Regions from separate parts of the Brevibacillus sp. NPDC058079 genome, predicted to be linked through region 1. Evidence: a T-box and tRNA genes for the amino acid it is inferred to sense, from the RefSeq annotation. Region 1 holds a T-box; the other holds one or more tRNA genes.
What was found. A T-box is a leader RNA that pairs with one kind of tRNA and senses whether it is charged. The one in region 1 lies ahead of leuS (leucine--tRNA ligase), so its partner is inferred to be a tRNA-Leu.

Region 1 (9,912 bases):
CATTGCGGGCACTTGCTGGCGGCAGAACAAGCCAGAGAGCAAGCGGGCCTGGATGAGGTCTGGTTTATGCCTACACACGTTCCACCGCACAAAAAGAGAGAGAGTCTGACGCTGGCGCATCACCGCTTGCAAATGGTTCAGATTGCCGTGTCTGATCACGAGGTCTTTCGTGTAACAGATGTAGAGTTTGCAAGAGAAGGTCCATCGTACACCTATGACACGATGGTTCAGCTCGTCAGGCAGTTCCCGGATTGCCGGTTTTCCTTTATCATGGGAGGAGATATGGTAAAAATCTTGCCCAAATGGTACCAGTACCAAGAGCTGATTCATATGGTACGCTTTATAGGTCTAGCGAGGCCAGGAACCGAACTGGACCTGAAATCGAGCGAGGACGTCACATTTGTGGAGATGCCTGCTTGGGACATTTCCTCCACGATGATTCGCGAGAAGGCAGCTACCAGGAAAAGCATCCGTTATCTTGTACCTGATGCCGTGGAGCGCTATATAAGGAGAACCGAATCTATGAGACTTTTGGATAATCGGGAAGAGCTTCTCGTTCGCGTACGGCAACAAATGCATGAAAAACGCTACAATCACACGCTAGGGGTGGCTGCGTCGGCTCGCGAGTTGGCTGAGAGATTCGGGGCTGATCCTGACAAAGCCGAGCTTGCTGGACTGTTGCACGATTACTGTAAGTGCTGGCCTGTGGAAAAAATGTTCGAGATTCTCGTTCGCCACGATATGCCTACAGAGCTTTTGGAAGGGGAAAAAGAGCTGTGGCACGCCTTTGCAGCTGCTATTGTGATCCAGACTGATCTAGGTGTAACGGATGCAGATATTTTACAAGCTGTTCGCTACCATACAACGGGTCGGGCTGGCATGTCCCTGTTAGAAAAAGTAGTCTGTGTGGCAGACTATATAGAACCAAACCGGGTTTACCCTGGTGTTGATTTTATTCGCGCCAAAGCCATGCATGATTTGGATGCCGCCCTGGCGCTCGCCTTGGGAGGCACGATTCAATTTTTGATAGAGAAGCAAAAGACGGTTTTCCCGTTGACATTGACTGCATATAACGATTTGGTTTCCCGCAAAGGGAGAGAAGGAGGGTTTTAGTGGTTAAAACAGTAGAAGATTTGGCACAGTTGGTTGTGAAGGCAGTAGAGGACAAGAAAGCAGAGAACTTGAAGGTGCTCGATATTAAAAAGCTGTCCGTGATCGCAGACTATTTCATGATTTGCCACGGAAACAACGAGCGTCAAGTACAGGCAATTGTTCGCGAAATCCGTGATCAAGCCCACAAAAACGGCTATGACGTCCGCGGTATCGAGGGAGCGGATGAAGGTCGCTGGGTACTGGTTGATCTGGGCGATATCGTTATTCACGTTTTCCATCGCGAAGATCGCGAGTTTTACAACCTGGAGCGCCTGTGGAAGGACGCAGAGGAAGTTTCCTTCAGCGCGCAAGGGTAAGGACAAATGGCATACGCACATATGGCCGCTGTATATGACAGGCTGATGGCGGATACTCCTTATGACCAGTGGCTCGATTGGGTCGAGCGTCATTGGACAAAGGGAGAGAAGCCTGTGCGGGTCATTGATCTTGGCTGTGGGACTGGCACGATTGCGATCCCACTCGCCAAGCGGGGATACCGTGTTACTGGAGTGGATCTCTCGACAGAAATGCTTGCGATCGCCTATGATAAAATGAGGCAGGAGCAAGTAGAAGTAGCGTGGGTGGAGCAGGATATGCGGGAGCTGTCCTTGCCCGAAGCGGATGCGGTCATCTCCTTGTGCGATTCATTGAGCTATCTTACAGAGGAAGCGGATGTGCAGGAAACGTTCAAGCGCGTTTTCGCTCATCTCGCGCCTGGTGGGAGCTTTCTGTTTGATGTGCACAGTCCGTACAAGATGCTGCACATTTTCGGAGACGAGACGTTCACACATGTAGAAGATGAAGTTTCGTACATTTGGCAATGTTTTTGCGACCCGCTGCGACTGGAGGTAGAGCATCAGTTAACGTTTTTCATTCGTCAGCCAAACGGATTGTACGAGCGGATGGAAGAAGAGCATTGGCAACGGGCTTACCAGCCTGTCCAACTGATGCGCTGGCTGACAGATGCTGGCTTCACAGACATTGTCATCACCGCTGATTACTCGGATATGCCGCCACAAGAAGCGAGTGAGCGCCTATTTTTTTCAGCCCGCAAGCCGAAAAGTTTGACATGATTGGTTCGGATTGACTATAATGGCGTTATAACTACAGATTTCGACGCGTTTAAGAGGAATAGTAGGAATTGGATTCGAGCATTCACAGAGAGTTGACGGATGGTGCAAGTCAACCCGGATCTATCTGAACTCACCTCCCAGCACTTGCCCCCAAGGTCATTCAAGCAATGACTGCGTAAGGGTGAGCGGCTTATCCTCGATACGGATGAAACAAGTGGGTGAATGCTTAGCATTTGCCAATCTGGGTGGTACCGCGGGAATGTAAACAACCTCTCGTCCCTTTCGCAAAAGCGATCTGGGATGTGAGGTTTTCTTTGTTTTCACCTATTTTAAGATGGGAGTGCTTTACCATGGTATTCAGTCATCAAAATGTCGAAAAGAAGTGGCAGCAATATTGGGAGCAGAACAAGACCTTCAAAACCTCCGAGGATGAGGGAAAGAAAAAGTTTTACGCACTCGACATGTTCCCGTATCCATCTGGAGCTGGCCTGCACGTAGGACATCCGGAAGGCTACACGGCTACTGATATATTATCCCGCATGAAGCGGATGCAAGGATATAACGTTCTCCATCCAATGGGTTGGGATGCGTTTGGTTTGCCTGCGGAGCAATACGCGCTCGATACAGGAAACGATCCGGCGGAATTTACCGAGCACAATATCAACACGTTCCGTCGCCAAATTAAGTCACTCGGATTTTCCTATGACTGGGATCGCGAAATCAATACGACCGATCCGCATTACTATAAGTGGACACAATGGATTTTTACGAAGCTGTATGAGCACGGCTTGGCTTATATTGACGAGGTAGCTGTAAACTGGTGCCCTGCTTTGGGAACGGTTTTGGCGAACGAAGAAGTCATTGACGGAAAAAGTGAGCGTGGCGGACACCCGGTAGAACGCCGCCCAATGAAGCAATGGGTCTTGAAAATTACTGCGTATGCGGAAAGACTGCTTGCTGACCTGGATGAACTGGATTGGCCAGAAAGTATCAAGGAAATGCAACGCAACTGGATCGGTCGTTCTGAAGGGGCAGAAGTAACCTTTGGAATCGAAGGTCATGACGAATCCTTCACCGTCTTTACGACTCGTCCAGACACTCTCTACGGGGCAACCTATGCGGTACTGGCTCCTGAGCACAAGCTGGTTGAGCAAATTACCGTACCAGCTCAAAAAGAAGCAGTGGAAGCGTACCTGGATCAAGCGAAGCACAAGAGCGATCTGGAACGTACCGATCTGGCGAAAGAAAAGACAGGAGTCTTTACCGGAGCATATGCGATCAACCCGGTAAACGGCGAGCGTCTGCCAATCTGGATTGCAGATTATGTGCTGATCAGCTACGGAACAGGCTCTATCATGGCGGTACCAGCGCACGATGAACGCGACTATGAGTTCGCGAAAACATTCGATCTGCCAATCCAGCAAGTAATCGCTGGTGGAGATATCTCCAAAGAAGCGTATGCAGGCGACGGAGAGCACATCAACTCCGGCATGCTCGATGGTTTGAACAAAGAAGAGGCTGTCAGCAAAATGATCGAGTGGCTGGAAGCGGAAGGCAAAGGAAATCGCAAGGTAACGTACCGTCTGCGCGACTGGCTGTTCAGCCGTCAACGCTACTGGGGTGAGCCAATTCCGATTCTCCATCTGGAAGACGGCACGATGAAAGTCGTTCCAGAATCCGAACTGCCAATCATGTTGCCAAAAACAAAAGAAATCAAACCATCCGGTACAGGTGAATCGCCACTGGCAAACATCGCGGAGTGGGTAAACACTGTCGATCCGGAAACAGGCATGAAAGCACGTCGTGAGACAAACACGATGCCACAATGGGCGGGTAGCTGCTGGTACTTCCTGCGCTTCATCGATCCACACAATGACAAGGCATTGGCTGATCCAGACAAACTGAAAGAATGGCTGCCAATCGACATTTACATTGGTGGTGCAGAACATGCGGTACTGCACTTGCTGTACTCTCGTTTCTGGCACAAGTTCCTGTACGATATCGGTGTCGTACCAACCAAGGAACCATTCCAAAAGCTGTTTAACCAAGGGATGATCCTGGGTGAAAACAACGAGAAAATGAGTAAGTCCAAAGGCAACGTCGTAAACCCAGACGATATCATCACCAGCCATGGTGCCGACACACTGCGCATGTACGAAATGTTCATGGGACCATTGGATGCTTCGATCGCTTGGTCGACAAAAGGCTTGGATGGCGCACGCCGCTTCCTGGATCGCGTATATCGTTTGTTTGTGGGTGACAACGGTGAGCTGAACGAAAAAATCGTGGAAACCTCCAACGTGGCTGGCATGGAGCGCGTGTACCATCAAACGGTGAAAAAAGTAACAGAAGACTATGAGGGCCTGCGTTTCAATACAGGTATCTCTCAGTTGATGGTATTCGTAAACGAAGCGTACAAAGCAGAAGTTCTGCCGAAGAATTTCATGGAGGACTTTGTAAAAATGCTGTCTCCAATCGCTCCGCACTTGGGAGAAGAGCTGTGGGAAAAACTGGGCCACAGCGAGAGTCTGGCATACGCAGCATGGCCTACGCATGACGAAGCGAAGCTGGTTGAAGACGAGGTAGAAATCGTCCTGCAAATTAACGGCAAAAACAAAGAAAAGCTGCTCATCGCATCTGATTCGACGAAAGAACTGATGGAAGAGATGGCGAAAAACAACGAGATGATTAAAGAACTGATCGAAGGAAAAACGATCGTCAAAGTCATCGCTGTTCCAGGCAAACTGGTGAATATCGTCGTTCGTTAAGAAAAGGACGTTAAGAAATGAGAAGAGGAGTGGAGCCTGTGAGTGACAGGTATCCACTCCTTTTTTTGTAAATCAACGCTTCTTCGTTTTGCACTAATGCGGCTGATTATTTAAATTTCGTGCAACCAGTTCCTGGTCCTCGGCAAACTTCGCTTGTGTGCGACGAAATACTTGGGCGAAAAGACCGGGAATACCGTCTTGCAAAGGAATTAGTCCTTGCCCAGTAATTCCTCCGGGCACGCAGACTCTCTTTTGCAGAGTAGGGAGGGTGAACGCTTCTTCGCGTAAAAGATCTGCGATCCCAATTAGCATTTGCGTAGTCATGTAGGTAGCAGCTTCTGCGGAAATGCCAGTTTCTTCAACAGCTTCTTGAATCATTTGCTGCAAAATATAGCTGATGAACGCTGGCCCACAACTGACAATGTCAGAAGTAATTCGTAAAAAGGGCTCTGAAATCTCAATAGGGGAGCTAATGTGGGCAAACAGACTTCGTATAAAATGACGTTGTTCCTCTTGGATTCGTGACCCGAATTCACATAAGCTGACACCACTCATGACGGCATTTGTTATAGAAGGAACGACTCTTGCAACCGCACAAGGAACGTGAGACTCCAAATCCGCAAGCTTGATCGGACTGGTGATCGTAATCAGTAGGTGGTCTTGCGTTAAGGCAGGAGCAATTTGTTCGAGCATCACGCTATATTCCAGTGGCTTGACGCACAGCACGATCGTTGTAGCTTCTTTGACCAAATCGGCATTGCTGTGCGCGACAATGAGCCCGGGATGTTTTTCTGCCAGTTGCTGCGCCTTCGAAAGGGTTCTGTTGCTGATAATGACATGACCAGGAGTCAGCGCCTTGGCTGACAGTAATGATTCAATCAAGATACTGCCCATGCTGCCCGTACCAATGAACCCAATTTTATTCATGGGCATACCTCCCTCCGATATTCTTTTCCCATTCTATGTAGGAGTGTCTATGATCATGACCGGATGCTGAGCACTCATTGTATCAACAGCAGATCCTTTATCCGTGCAAACATCTTCTCGCCAATTCCCTCAATCTGTTTCAGGTCATCCGCTGAACGAAATGGTCCTTGTTTTGACCGGTAATCCACGATTGCCTTGGCACGAGCTTCTCCAATCCCGGGAAGGCTCATGAGCTGTTCGACAGTTGCCGTGTTGAGATTAATCCCTGAGGAGGCACCAGTGGTGGATACGCTGGTAGTAGATTGTACAAGGCCAATGGATGCGGAAACTGGCGCGGCTGCCCCTTTAGCCGGGATGACAAGAGCAGCTCCATCTGTGAGCGGCGCTGCCAAATTAATCTGGACAAGGTCAGCATCAGGTAATGCTCCTCCTGCTTTTTCGATGGCATTTGCGACACGGGTACCTGGTTCGAATTGGTATAAACCGGGACTTTTCACTTGCCCTTTCACATCGACATAGAGAGGAGTGGGGGGTGATTCCTTTTCTTTCTCTTTTTCAGGTGTCGTTTTTACAGGTTTGGCAGGTTGAGCAGTTGTTGAATCATCTGTCCGTTCTTTTGTTTCAACATTCGATGCAGCATAAGCAGGAGCATGCAACGGTAGTTCGTCAGTCTTATGCGATTGGTCGCGTTGATAGAGCAGATAGCTACAACCGACAAACAGAGCAGCCGCAGTCAGCAAGATGAAACGACGATAACGCTCCCACCACTCCAGCACCATAACAAAAAACCCTCCCGTCCTTCACATAGTGATACGTTCATAGAGTGAACTTGTTCTCTATCAACGATGCTACGAAAAGTAAGAGAGGGTCTGCAAATCTATTTATTGCGTTTTCGCTGTTAGCCGATATGCAGCAGCGAATTTTTTTTGCGGCGAAGGTCTACATTCGGGCTGACATAAGGCTCAAAATTTTGCTTTTGCTCAATGAAGATTTGATGCCACAGCATGAAGACTAGGATCGTCCAGATTTTGCGACTGTAATCCGCATTGCCTTCGCGGTGTTCATCGAGCATGTACAGCACATAGGCCTTATTGATCAAATTATCCACCTTGGATTCGAAAATGATCTCTTTTGCCCATTTGTAAAATTCGTTTTTGAGCCAATGACGAGTTGGAACAGGGAAGCCCAGCTTCTTTCTCGTTTGGATCTCAGGTGGTAAGAAGTCTTTCATTGCTTCACGAAGCACGTGCTTGGTCGTGCCGTTGGCAATTTTGTACTTCGTTGGAATGGTAGCGGCGAATTCAAATACCTTCAGATCAATGAAAGGCACTCGCAGCTCCAAAGAATTGGCCATCGTCATCTTGTCGGCCTTCATCAAAATGTTGCCTCTGAGCCAAGTGTGAATGTCCAAGTATTGCATCTTGGTCACATCGTCATATTCGGAAGCACGTTTGTAAATATCTTCTGTAATGGTGAAAGGAGATACATACGCTTCCGAACGGGTAATATCTTCCATGACGACACGCTTTTTCATCTCTTCGCTGAAAATCAGTGCGTTTCCGAAAAAGCGTTGCTCAACCGTTTTCGATCCGCGGATAAGGAAGTTTTTCCCTTTTACCTGATCAGGGAGGCGTTCAGCCATGTATCCGATGGATTGGCGCATCCAGCCAGGCATCCCGGAAAACATTTTGAGTGAATTTGGCTCTCTGTAAATATTGTATCCGCCAAAAAATTCATCTGCACCTTCACCGGACAATACAACGGTCACGTGTTCACTCGCCATCTGCGCTACGAAATAGAGCAGGATGGCAGATGGGTCCGCTACCGGTTCATCTTGATGCCAGATCAGTCGCGGCAATTCATCCATGTACTGTTTGGCGTTTATCACGCGCTCGAAATGCTCCGATCCCAAATATCCGGCGGTTCGCTTTGCATAATCGAGCTCGCTGTAACCAGGAATATCTGAGCCGACAGAAAAAGATTTGACTGGCTCGAATGTGCGCAACATCCCAACGATACTGCTAGAGTCAACACCACTAGACAAGAAGGCTCCACGCGAAACCTCGCTAATCCGGTGTTTGTCGACAGATTCGAGCATGACACTGCGCGTACCCTCAACAAAATAAGAGAACGGTTTGCTTTCATCAGGCTTGAATTCTACATCCCAGTACCTTTCCAGCTTGATCTGGTCGTTTTCAATCACGAACGAGTGCGCAGGGGGTATACGGTAAATACCAGCAAACATCGTATCAGGATCAGGTACATATTGGAACGTCAAATAGTGATAAAAAGCGGTTGGATTCACTTCGCGCTTGAATCCTGGTATCTCCAGCAAGCTTTTAATCTCGCTGGCAACCCCGATCGAATCATTCGTCTCGACATAGTAGAGCGGCTTGATTCCAAAATGGTCGCGTGCCCCAAACAGACGTTTTTTACGGGAGTCGTAGATCGTAAAGCCAAACATCCCGCGCAAATGCTTAGGTGCATCTGTTCCTACCTCTTCATAAAGGTGGAGGATGGTTTCAATATCAGAATCGGTATGGAAAACGTGACCGATGTCCTTTAACCATTGCTGTAACTCTTTGTAATTGTAGATTTCACCGTTACCAATAATCCAGATGTCACGTGTTTCGTTATACAGCGGTTGATGTCCGCCTTCCACGTCAATGATGCTTAAACGACGAAAGCCCAGGGCGATGTTGTCTTCAAGGTGAAAACCATCGTCATCTGGACCACGGTGCAGGATGACACCCGTCATTGCACTAATCGCTTCTTGTTGAACAGGCATTTGCCGCTTGTTATAGAGTGATACGATTCCGCACATAAGAAATGACTCTTCCTCTCACTGGATTGCTCCTGCTAACTCTATCATGTATCGACCATCAGCGCAATCTCTTATGAGTGCCAGTGATTGACCTCAAAACGCTGATTCCACAAGGGAATTAGCCTTTCTTCTCTTCTATTTTTGTCCCCATTCAGTTAGATATACTCCCCTAGGAGACCATGAATCGTTCGACAAAACGTCTCATGAAAGAACAGGACGGGGGGATTGCAGTGTCAGTATGGATAGCAAGTCTAGCGATGATGATCGGCCTCATATTCTCCGCCTATTTGCATCCTGCTTGGCTCCTGTTGGCTGCAGGCGTATCATGGGCACTCGTTGCATGTATCCGGTTACCTTACCGCAAATACGTTGCATGCTACTCACTGATTTCTATTCTAGCAGGCCTCTTTTTTTATGGGTACGAGAATCTCTACAGCTCTGAAGTGAAACCATTGGCAGAAAGGGAGCAGAGGATCTGGATAGAAGGTGTCATTGATTCACCTGTGAGACGGGATGGGGATGTAGCGCGATTTTTTGTCACAATAACATCTTGGGGTGAAAATCAGTCTGATCAGCAAGAGCATCGGTCTATCGAAAAAATTGCGCTTCGTGTTAAGCTTGCTTCTTTCCAAGAAGCATCACAAATAGAGCAGTGGAGACGTGGCAGTGTGATCGTGGCTCCGATCCGACTATCCTTACCAGGTACTGCGCGCAATCCTCATGCCTTCGACTACGCCAGCTATTTGTATCGGCAAGGTGTCCATGTCACAGGAGAAACAAGCTATCAAGCGGTTGATATGACACCTGCTTTTTCCGTGTCGGCGAGCTTTCAAGAATGGCAAGACTCCGGTGCCAAGAGAATTGAATCATTATTTACAGATGTAGAAACAGCGGGTTACATGAAGTCGCTGCTGCTTGGTCTTGGACAAGAGGTAAATCCTGAGCTTGCGTCGATGTATTCGAATTTGGGCTTAAGCCATATCCTCGCGATTTCTGGTTTGCATGTGACATTGGTTAGCTCCATGTTTATGTGGTGTTTGGAACGGATTGGAATCAGACGTAGACTTGCATTTGTCGTAACGATTTTGTTCTTGATTGGGTATGTACTCCTGGTGGGAGCCAGCGCGTCCGCGATCCGATCCGGGCTGATGGGGAGTGTGGGTCTTCT
Region 2 (9,912 bases), on a different contig from region 1:
GGTGCGGGTAACAGGACTTGAACCTGTACACCTTTCGGTAGAGAATTTTAAGCTCCCCGTGTCTGCCATTCCAACCATACCCGCATAAATATTATGTTGAAATCTTGTTCTCCACGTAATAGCATAGAATTAAAACTCATGAATTTGGTGATACAGTGATCGAATACAGTAAAGCAAAAATTATGCTTGAAAAGTGGTCTAAACATGATATTTCTAACGGCTTTCCAAAAGGGATGCCTGATTACCCAACAAACACTGCCTTTGTTAAAGCTATCCATGAGGAGATTCAAAAGGAAATGGATCGAATCGTCCTAAACATTCTTGATGCCAAGCAAAGCCGTATTAACGGAAAAGCTATCCTGGCAAAAGTTATTGAGCGTTATATTCATGGAACCGAGTATACCTCTGAGGAAATATTGTCGATTATGTTTGCTGAATAATTTGGTGACTCTGACGGGACTCGAACCCGAACTGACCAGATTGAAAGTCTGGTGACTTAGCCAATTTGTCAACAGAGCCACATCACTTTCCTACTACTCGCTTGAATAATAAAGTTGGTGACGTGGACGGGACTTGAACCCGCAATGCCCATAATGAACTCCTGATTGAAAGTCAGGGGACTTTACCGTTTGTCTACCACGCCATATTCACTTCCGTTTCCTCACGCACTTCATCGCTCTCTCGCATTGAGAACACATCCTTTCTTTTTTTGGTATGGTGGGCAGAGAGAGATTCGAACTCCCGAACCCTTTCGGGGACTGATTTACAGTCAGCCTGCTTTATCCATCTTGCATATCTGCCCATAATATGTGGCGGTTCCTACGGGTTTCGATCCCGTTACCTCTCCGCTGACAACGGAGCGTTCTCCCGATTGAACTAAAGAACCAGATTTGGCAGGGCAAGTAGGAATTGAACCCACACCAGCGGGGTTGGAAGCCGCTGTTCTACCGTTGAACTATTGCCCTACAATGGCTGACGTAGTAGGTGTCGAACCTACGACCTTCCCGTTAACAGCGGGTTGCTCTACCTCTGAGCTATACGTCAATATTTGGTGGAATCGGAGGGACTTGAACCCTCAACCCTCTGCGTGCAAAACAGTTGCTCTACCAATTGGAGCTACGACCCCATGATGGTCTGGATGGTAGGATTCGAACCTACGACCTCTTGCTCCCAAGGCAAGCGTTCTAACCAAGCTGAACTACATCCAGATAATGTGGTGTTGATGGATGGATTCGAACCATCGACCTTTCGGTTATCAGCCGAATGCTCTAAACCAGACTGAGCTACATCAACATATTTGGCAGGGGATGCAGGAATCGAACCTACGCAATAGCAGTCAAAGTGCTATGTCCTACCACTAAACGAATCCCCGATAGTACATGGTGGGAGCAGAAGGACTTGAACCTCCAAGACCCGAAGGTACTCGGTTTACAGCCGAGGACGCTACCATTACGCTCTATACTCCCATCTATTTTTGGTCGGGATGACAGGACTCGAACCTGCGACCCCTCGCTCCCAAAGCGAGTGCTCTAAGCCAAACTGAGCTACATCCCGTTAATTGGTGTGGATAGAGGGACTTGAACCCCCACAACCTTTCGGATATCAGAATCTCATTCTGACGTGTCTGCCATTCCACCATATCCACATCCTATTGATCGCCTGTACGAGACTCGAACTCGTTACTCCAAGGTGAAAGCTTGGTGACTTAACCCATTGTCGAACAGGCGATATTTAGTTGAGTGTGTTCCTCACCAGGTTCCAGAATTGCATACCTCCTTTATTTTGATTGGAAGACAAGGAGGGAATCGAACCCTCGCTCGTAGATTTGCAGTCTACAGCCTTGCCACTTGGCTACTTGCCCACATCTGGCGGATAGAAAGGGATTCGAACCCTTGCACGACTATTACATCGCCTAATCCCTTAGCAGGGGATCCTCTTATAACCACTTGAGTACCTATCCACGTTGTTTATTTTCTGAAATTGGGTACAAAAAAACACCCGATCTTTACGATGGGTGTCTTATCAGTAGCTTACACGCTACACTGAAAATGCACTTATATCACGACTCTCTTGTAAATGGGTACACCACTCCAAGAAAAACGAGTATATAGGTATTTTTTCGATAAGACGACCCTGTTGTTTTGGGTGCAATCCTCCCCAAAACGCCACTTCTTCTGTTGCTGAATACAGATTGTTATCATCATGCTTACTAATCTCGTGGTTGGTTTTCGGTAAAAGGCATGTTTGAATAAGCGAGCTAAATCTGCCCACTGGCTGAATATCAAATTTATTAAACTGGCGATTGCCACCGATATTCATCTTTCTCATCATGTCTTTCACCTCCATTTATTAGTTTTGTCTTCATGATTGGTGTTTATTGGAAACCGAAAAGGCTACAACAAAAAACACCCGATAAGATTTCTCCGATTGGGTGTTTTAAGCGTAGCCCTATGGTTACGTTGGAAGGTACTCCTATGCCATTGATATTCAAAAAACCGAAACGATTTTTGAATACAATGATCCTATAGATATACTTTCCCTTAAAAAACCCAATCCTTTTGGGCGATACCACCCCGGAAATTGCGTTTGCTTTGTATAGATACTTCTTTCCTCATGTTTGCTATCAATAAAAGCTTCTGGCTTTAGGCATGTTGAGCCAAGAGGACGATTGCTATCCACTGCTGCTGTTTCATTCAATTCATTATGTCCCTTGATCTTGTTTAACATGTCTTTCACCTCCGCTTTTTTGTATTTTATGATTCATGTTATACAGGTTGTTTTGATATTATTCCATCGAATTGTCTTAACCTGTGTTCGAGGTTAGTTTTGTTATTCGATGAACTAATAATATCACCACCATTGAATATAGTCAACACCCTTTTTGGTAAAATTTTGTCGCACCCCTCAAACCCGCATGGTTGCTGGTTTTTTCCAGTGTTTAACATCCCAATTTTCAGAAGAATTTCAGAGAGTCAGACAATATTTTTCCGAGGGATAAATGCATGAAAAAAGTCAGTATCGATATCTCCAATGTATGCGCTACATTTGAAATTGGTCATTACTTTTAAGAACATTACGTTGTGTAAATAACAACAACGGGTGAGGATTATAGATGACTTATGCTCAAATCTAATTGTTATCACTAAATTCCGAGTGTTAACCTTCTATCCTATACAATAAACAAAGCCGCTCCAAATAGAGTCGGCTTTGTTTATTTATGAAGCTTGTTGTTCGACTTCGTTCTGTTCTGCAATCATCATTTTTACCTTGAAGAATTCGCTTTCTGTAATTTCTTTGATTCCTTCAGCTGCTTCCTTTTTAGAGGATTCAATATAGAAAGTACCATTAAAAATTTCTACACTTATCGAACCATTGAAATTGTGAAGAATACGACATACATAGAAAAGGCTCTGTCTTTTAATGATATAGCCTAAATTATGATCTTTGATGAATTTGGTGAAGGCTTTTTGATAAGGCGAGTTTTGTTTAAATGCATAATAGGTCTTTCCTTCACTTTCCTGTGTACTCTTTTTTAAATATTTGTCCGGTATTTCATTCTTATAAGCCTCTTCGATTAGCAAATCAGAGTTTTGACTGGAAGCAATATAAGCAATTTTTTGAAGCGCATTCTTAATTTTAATAGCTTCACTGATTTCCTCATTCATTTCTTTCAAGAAATTTCCCTTTACGCTCATAGTAATTTCTAAGTCGCTATGCAAAGTGCTGTCCTTTTCTACGCAGTAATAAGCTGACATTTCCAACTCTCCTTTTATATAAGTTTGTTGTTATTTCTTTTACGTGCTTTTTAATCAAATTATACCATGACGTTGACTATATTCAATATAATGTCTGAGTGTTAGTTTATCAAAATAACCTTGACTGTGCTCATGCCTATTAAAGTGGAAATGATGGCTTGACAATTCATTCTATACTTCAATATAATGTGTTTCAGATAGGCAAGACCGCGAATCCTGCCTATCATTAATGCTAAATAAAGTGCTAATCTCTTTAAATGGTTTGTCTTAATGGCAAGCCTTTTTTCTTTTTGTAAAGCGTCCTAATTCTCCATCCCTCTTCTTCCTGTCTCCAGAGAACCAGCCCATCTTCACAAACAAATCCACACATTTTTACTTGCACCAAATCGAACAATAGATTGATGCGGGATGAGTTGTTCTATATCCAGGTCATTACACAGTTTTTCCGGACACTCAAAAAAAGATCGTCGACTTTCCAATCCTCAGAGTCTCATATCGGAAAGGCTGCCTTTTTACAGAACGAGATAGACACAATCTTTCCGAATGGGAAAATGTTTTGCTGACGATTTTACGTAGTGTCATCTATACGGGAACAACAGAATTCAATACTTTGCAGCTTTTGATCAATTTTACCTATCGAACAAAAGTGCTACAATAAGCATACATAGAATGATTCGGAGAGGATACCGAGATGATAAATGACAACTTCTACCCCAAAAACTCGCTGGTTGTCACAGCTCATGACAAAGAGGTATTTTTGAAAACACTTCCACAAAAAGTGAAAATTGATCCTGGTATTCAAATGGTAGTTGATATTGTAAATGGTATGCGCTATTTCCTCACGCAAAGCTCATGTGAAGGAGAGAATGAAGGAAATCCCTTCTCAAAGCACATGCCAGTTCCCTATATTACAATTGGTGTGTTATATGAAGCTTATCATTTACTTGATGAGTTACTATCATTTATTTGGTCGGAAATGAGGAAGAAAACACAAACGATTTCATTTGATTATGAAGTTCAGGCAATTAATAGAGACAAAAAAACCGGAACAAACGTCCCCCGTTTTCATAAGTTCCTAACGATATTTTTGAAAAATAAACGTGGAATCGCCGATCTCGAAAATGTATTAAAACGATTTTCAGAACGGCAATTTTTTATTCCCTCAGACGTAAGTGAAGTCGAAGCCCAAGTTGTTAGCAAGTGTAACCACAGTTTATCTGTTATTAACCGTCTTATTCAATCGAGAATCATCCCTGCAACAACACCAGAAATTAGAAGAAAAGCAACCATGGATCTGATTAAAAGCTCTTTATCAACTTGTTCTGCTGTATCAAATGTCCAAGTGAAAGAAGAGCGCCATCCGATGCACCCTTCTCACTACTCCATTCAATTTTCCTTACATGGGTCTTCTCACAACATTGATGACTTGTTCAAACTCCTCTGCTCGATGCTAACGGGAGGCATCATCGTTTCACAGTCTTTTGTTCCTACAATCACTGATTCATACATTCGTCAGTGTCGCTTGTTCCTTCTTGATTCGAGCAAGGCGGAATTAACAGCGGCAATTATCGACGATTGGGTTCAAAGTGGATCTTGGGATATCGTTTAGTTTGCAACTTCATAAACAAATAAAACCACTCTCAGTTTAGAGTGGTTTTCTCTTTTAGATCGTAATTAACATACGTACAGCGTCGTGTTAAACACGTCCTACACCCACTTATATTGGATATGAGAGTCATCTACATGGCTCCAAATCACAATAAGGATGTGTTTATATGGTATCAAAAACGTATGCAACTTCTCTATTCCTCAAAATCTGTGAAGCTAACAGCCATGAATTGAAACAGATGTATTCGCGAGATGGTAACTCTTTTGTTTCTGGAGCATATCTGCTCTATAAACATAACCTTATCACGACATACCATGGCAATTTCATTGAAGGTGGTGACGAAGAGAAACCTTTCGATGTTGTTACCCCTCAAGCGTTTCAGTTAACGTTCAAAGGATTATCATTGTATAAGAAGTATATACAGTAATTCCATTGACTTAAACAAACCAGAACTGATTTTTTACCAGTTCTGGTTTGTTTACATATTAAGTGATAAGTTCTTTTGCTTTTCTAATGCTTGTTTTTCTTCCTCGGGCATAGTTGACCAACAACGATAATATATAACAAATTCGGGTGGCTTACTTTCGTCTTTCAATTTCAGGTGAACAATATTTCCGCATCGACATTTACTAAACAACGAAGCCCGCCCCCCTTATGGTTCTTGAAATTAACCAAATTGCTTGTTGAGTTTGTTTTTGATACTGATTAGTTGTTCATTTAACCACTTCTCTTGGTATAGTGTTTTTAATTCATCCTTTGCGAAATCAAGAGCGTTCAGCATGATCAGTATTTCATTCGCGTCCAATTGTTTACTCATCGTTAAGCCTCCCTATCACCCTAACTATTGTGTATCCTCGTCTTTTTTATCCTCCCAAGCAAACAATGCGTGACCGCAGTAGATGCAATCATAAGCAAAAATTTCCTTGCCCTCTGCATCGTTTATTCCATACCCAATGAAAATTTTCGTTTGGTGTTTATGTGGACATACGAGCTGGTGCAATCTTTTGAGCAATCCTAATTTCGGCATCAGATCACCTCGTTTCGCTCGATAAGCATTAAGTTACTCTGAAACCCAAGGTGCATCCATCTACACTATTCGAGTAACTTACATATCCACTTTCCGCATCTTCCCCATCTGTTTCCCAATCAAGAATTTCATTTAATTGCTCTCGATACATTTCAAAGAATAATTGAACAGCTTGCTCAAAAGAATCGGCTTCGATAATAGGCGTGCCCTTAGTCCACTCAAACTCCCCAGAACCAAAACGCTCCGATTCTATGCTTTCGTTATGTTCAAGTTCAAAGAAATACCTCATTCATCTTCACACTCCTTTACAAAGTAAACAACTTGTTAACCTTTAAATGCCGCACGTAAACGCAGATCAAAATGCAAGCCAAGAAACATAGACGACATTATTAAAAAAATGCCTACATATTCGTCTATACCATGATAAAAAGATAAGATCGAAAACAGGGCCAAAAGAGGAAAAATTACAGTCATAATAGATATCGCTCCTTTGATAATGAGCATTGAATTAATACAAATGAGAAACAACCGAAACTATCAGAAAGAGAGCAATCGCGGCAAAAATCAAAGCAAACAATCGATATCCAGTAATAGAAAAATGAATAATAGCAAAACTAACATAACCAGCACAATAAGCCTGAAACACCAACATAAAAACACTCATAAACCAACCCCATTTCACATAATGAAAAGAATAATTAAATTACCAAAACATGTGGTAAAACCATGCTACGACTGGCTTTTTCTATAATGTGGTACATCATATAGAACCTCACGGTTATCTGGGCGTCACCGTCCTTGCCTCCGCAATACCAACATCCGAAACCGTTTTGAATAGCCCTATCAAGTAGACTTTTCACCCATCTTCACTTCCTGACTATTGTGATAACACATCTCTTCAAGTTTTAACGTATAATCCTCCCACTCTTCATCACAATTGCATTCGATAACATTGGTTTCACCTATTGGTTGGCAATAGCACTTAGTCATTTTTTGAACAAGTTCTTCTTCGTCAAAGAAGTCTAATAATTGCCGAGGTGTATACGATGATTCAATTACACGGTGTGAAATATTGCTTGTAAGAATTGCCTTAATCACAACCAAATCCCTCCCAAATATATTTAGAATTAAAAAGTTAATCTGTCATATCCAATGATCTTGCTCTTCTTCGTGTAGACAACCTCCATTCTGTCAATAATAGAATTGACATTAATTTCGAAAGGATAGTTGCCATGCAAGAAGTCACTGAATTTCATGGGCAGTTATACAATAAATCCGTGTGCTCTTTTGTACGTACACTATCTGGCTATGAAAAAGATTTATTGCTTCGAATGCTCCTGGAAGTAATGAATCCATTAGAAACCATCGAAAAGAAATTGGATGATTTAGAAACAAGGAGTAACGTTATTTCCGAAAAATCAATTGAATTGAGTAGATACATCCAAGAAACGAAAATAACTTACAATGACGTAGCAATGAAGTGGTTTATTCATCAATTAACTAAATGAGCATTAAGTAAAAAGCTCATAACCCACTTTTCTTGCGTTTGCTTCCTCCTCTGATTTAGTTGTGTGAGTACCTTTACTCACAACGCCCCAGCAATCTTATTCAACGTTAACTTCCCAAGAGTCCATACTGATTGATCTTGGATCACTTAAAACCTTTCCAACAGTTGCATCCAGTAGGTTCATCTAAATTCCCTCTTTCAAAATAAGTAGTGATTATCCAGGTTCGATTCATCCGTAACACTCGTTACACCGTAACAATTATGTAAACAGTAGTATTCAAATTCGAATGCCACCTTGTAGTATGTTGATTATGCTTATCTCTGCAAATTTACCTCTTTAGAGAAAGCCTGGAGACGTTCTGTTGCAATCTCTGGATTCATTTCAATCCCAAACAGCATAGTAAGATGACTATTGCGATGTATGTTCATTTTTGTTGCATAGTACAAATTTGGTTTCTGGTCTTTAATCAAACTCATGATTTCACTAACTGGTGGCGTAACCTCTTTGATACGGAGCAAACCATTTAAATAATTCACCAACTTCATGATGGACTTCCTATCATTATCATCTGGAATCTTTCTAATTAAATCAAGAAATCCTTCAACAATACTTTGTTTGATGTTTTTACGGCTTAGTATCGATTCATTCATGATGTATCGAAGCTGGAGCAACTTTATGCCCCGGCTTCTTCCTCCCAACATATTCGTATTGGTTGTCAACCTATCACTTGTACAGTCAATATTAAGTCCCAAATTGCCAATAGTCAATAAAAAGAATGGCATCTTTGCCATCCTATTTTTTGATTCTCTTATCTACATTTTTGAACAAGTAAATCGTGTCTGTCCCCAAATGCTTTATCATTTTTAAGAAGAAAAACAAATAAAAAACGCTTTTGTTTATCTGAAACCCGCCCTGTTCGAGCAATCGTCTTTAGTATTGCTTGAGCCTTTTCAGCATCCCCCTTAAAATGAGTTTTCGTTTGAAACATGCTCATTATCGCGTCAATTATAGCTTGCGGTTCATTCTCGTTAAGTCCAATTTCAAAAGCCTCCTTTGATGCTGTTTCTTCCATAACCATATCCGCATAATGATCATCGTAAAAACTCACATGTTTTCCTCCTTTGTGAAGTAAGAAGGGTGGCAATAAACCACCCTTTGCTAACTCATTTATCGATTTGTTTTCTTAAACTCGATAATGTATTTGATTTTTACCTGATTATCACGATAGACAATGTATTCGTTGTGAACCAATCCACCAGGGCTTTTTGCCCCTTTGACGGAATTGTACGGACGTGGTGCTGACACTAAATGTGGTTGAGCAGAGGTGTATTCTTTTATTTTCCCCGTTGCCGCTTCACATACAAATAGATAGTTTTCCTCCGAGGCTACACCGCTGTTACTTCCCCACCCCCAGCAATATTGAGCGCTTTTACTGGAAGAATCTGCCAAATATACACCAGCTCCAAACATCGATCCGGTATGCACGGCTGATTTCGGCTTGATTTTCAAACCACTCTGCATGATGCTCAAGATGTTTTCATTTCGAGATCCGTGGAACAGCTCCATGGTTTCAACCTTGTATGGATTGAACTGATCGTGATTGACCATGTTTACTACTTCGAAAATTTCCTTAATTTCAAATCCGAAGTGATGATTATGTCCTCTACTATTCTGAACATAATCAGAGAGGCGCTTATACTCTTTGGAGCGGGAAGATAATGCCTTTAGTTGAATATTGAGTGATGCATATTTCTCTTCCAAGTTTTTCTCCAAGGTATTTTGTGCTTGGACAACGGAACTCATGACACCGAGAAGATCTTTTCGATCATTGAGCTTTACATAATCATCAATCAAAAACTTACGGGCATCTACTCTACTTCCAAAAGTAACAGGAATTTCAGAGTAAAATTCATCAGAAAGATTCTCAATGTCCCAACCACTCGTTACTCCTCTATCGAGTAAACTTTCAATTCGATTCAACACTTGCAAACCTTTCGCCACTTGATTTGCAGA

Region 2: it encodes a tRNA-Leu, which carries the amino acid that the T-box ahead of leuS (leucine--tRNA ligase) is inferred to sense. The anticodon was not compared.

The regions. Positions count from the first base shown of each region.
Region 1 is NZ_JBHVSO010000012.1:88,000-97,911, reverse strand. It holds partial or broken gene ACFVS2_RS27920 (nicotinate-nucleotide adenylyltransferase) at 1-456, shown strand, start outside; gene yqeK (bis(5'-nucleosyl)-tetraphosphatase (symmetrical) YqeK) at 523-1,113, shown strand; gene rsfS (ribosome silencing factor) at 1,113-1,469, shown strand; gene ACFVS2_RS27905 (class I SAM-dependent DNA methyltransferase) at 1,476-2,225, shown strand; T-box leader at 2,265-2,509, shown strand; gene leuS (leucine--tRNA ligase) at 2,576-4,993, shown strand; gene comER (late competence protein ComER) at 5,087-5,920, opposite strand; gene ACFVS2_RS27890 (helix-hairpin-helix domain-containing protein) at 5,995-6,699, opposite strand; gene asnB (asparagine synthase (glutamine-hydrolyzing)) at 6,819-8,744, opposite strand; gene ACFVS2_RS27880 (DNA internalization-related competence protein ComEC/Rec2) at 8,948-9,912, shown strand, end outside.
Region 2 is NZ_JBHVSO010000010.1:176,625-186,536, reverse strand. It holds tRNA gene ACFVS2_RS26335 (tRNA-Leu) at 1-84, opposite strand, end outside; gene ACFVS2_RS26330 (hypothetical protein) at 156-440, shown strand; tRNA gene ACFVS2_RS26325 (tRNA-Glu) at 443-519, opposite strand; tRNA gene ACFVS2_RS26320 (tRNA-Glu) at 556-643, opposite strand; tRNA gene ACFVS2_RS26315 (tRNA-Tyr) at 716-802, opposite strand; tRNA gene ACFVS2_RS26310 (tRNA-Asp) at 811-886, opposite strand; tRNA gene ACFVS2_RS26305 (tRNA-Trp) at 892-965, opposite strand; tRNA gene ACFVS2_RS26300 (tRNA-Asn) at 970-1,044, opposite strand; tRNA gene ACFVS2_RS26295 (tRNA-Ala) at 1,050-1,126, opposite strand; tRNA gene ACFVS2_RS26290 (tRNA-Pro) at 1,131-1,208, opposite strand; tRNA gene ACFVS2_RS26285 (tRNA-Ile) at 1,215-1,293, opposite strand; tRNA gene ACFVS2_RS26280 (tRNA-Gln) at 1,299-1,372, opposite strand; tRNA gene ACFVS2_RS26275 (tRNA-Tyr) at 1,381-1,466, opposite strand; tRNA gene ACFVS2_RS26270 (tRNA-Pro) at 1,476-1,554, opposite strand; tRNA gene ACFVS2_RS26265 (tRNA-Leu) at 1,560-1,645, opposite strand; tRNA gene ACFVS2_RS26260 (tRNA-Cys) at 1,788-1,861, opposite strand; tRNA gene ACFVS2_RS26255 (tRNA-Ser) at 1,867-1,960, opposite strand; gene ACFVS2_RS26250 (hypothetical protein) at 2,038-2,331, opposite strand; gene ACFVS2_RS26245 (hypothetical protein) at 2,488-2,727, opposite strand; gene ACFVS2_RS26240 (hypothetical protein) at 3,216-3,755, opposite strand; gene ACFVS2_RS26235 (hypothetical protein) at 4,447-5,364, shown strand; gene ACFVS2_RS26230 (hypothetical protein) at 6,032-6,181, opposite strand; gene ACFVS2_RS26225 (hypothetical protein) at 6,206-6,391, opposite strand; gene ACFVS2_RS26220 (hypothetical protein) at 6,420-6,680, opposite strand; gene ACFVS2_RS26215 (acetyltransferase) at 7,235-7,489, opposite strand; gene ACFVS2_RS26210 (hypothetical protein) at 7,624-7,899, shown strand; gene ACFVS2_RS26205 (hypothetical protein) at 8,214-8,681, opposite strand; gene ACFVS2_RS26200 (hypothetical protein) at 8,708-9,007, opposite strand; gene ACFVS2_RS26195 (WGR domain-containing protein) at 9,067-9,912, opposite strand, start outside.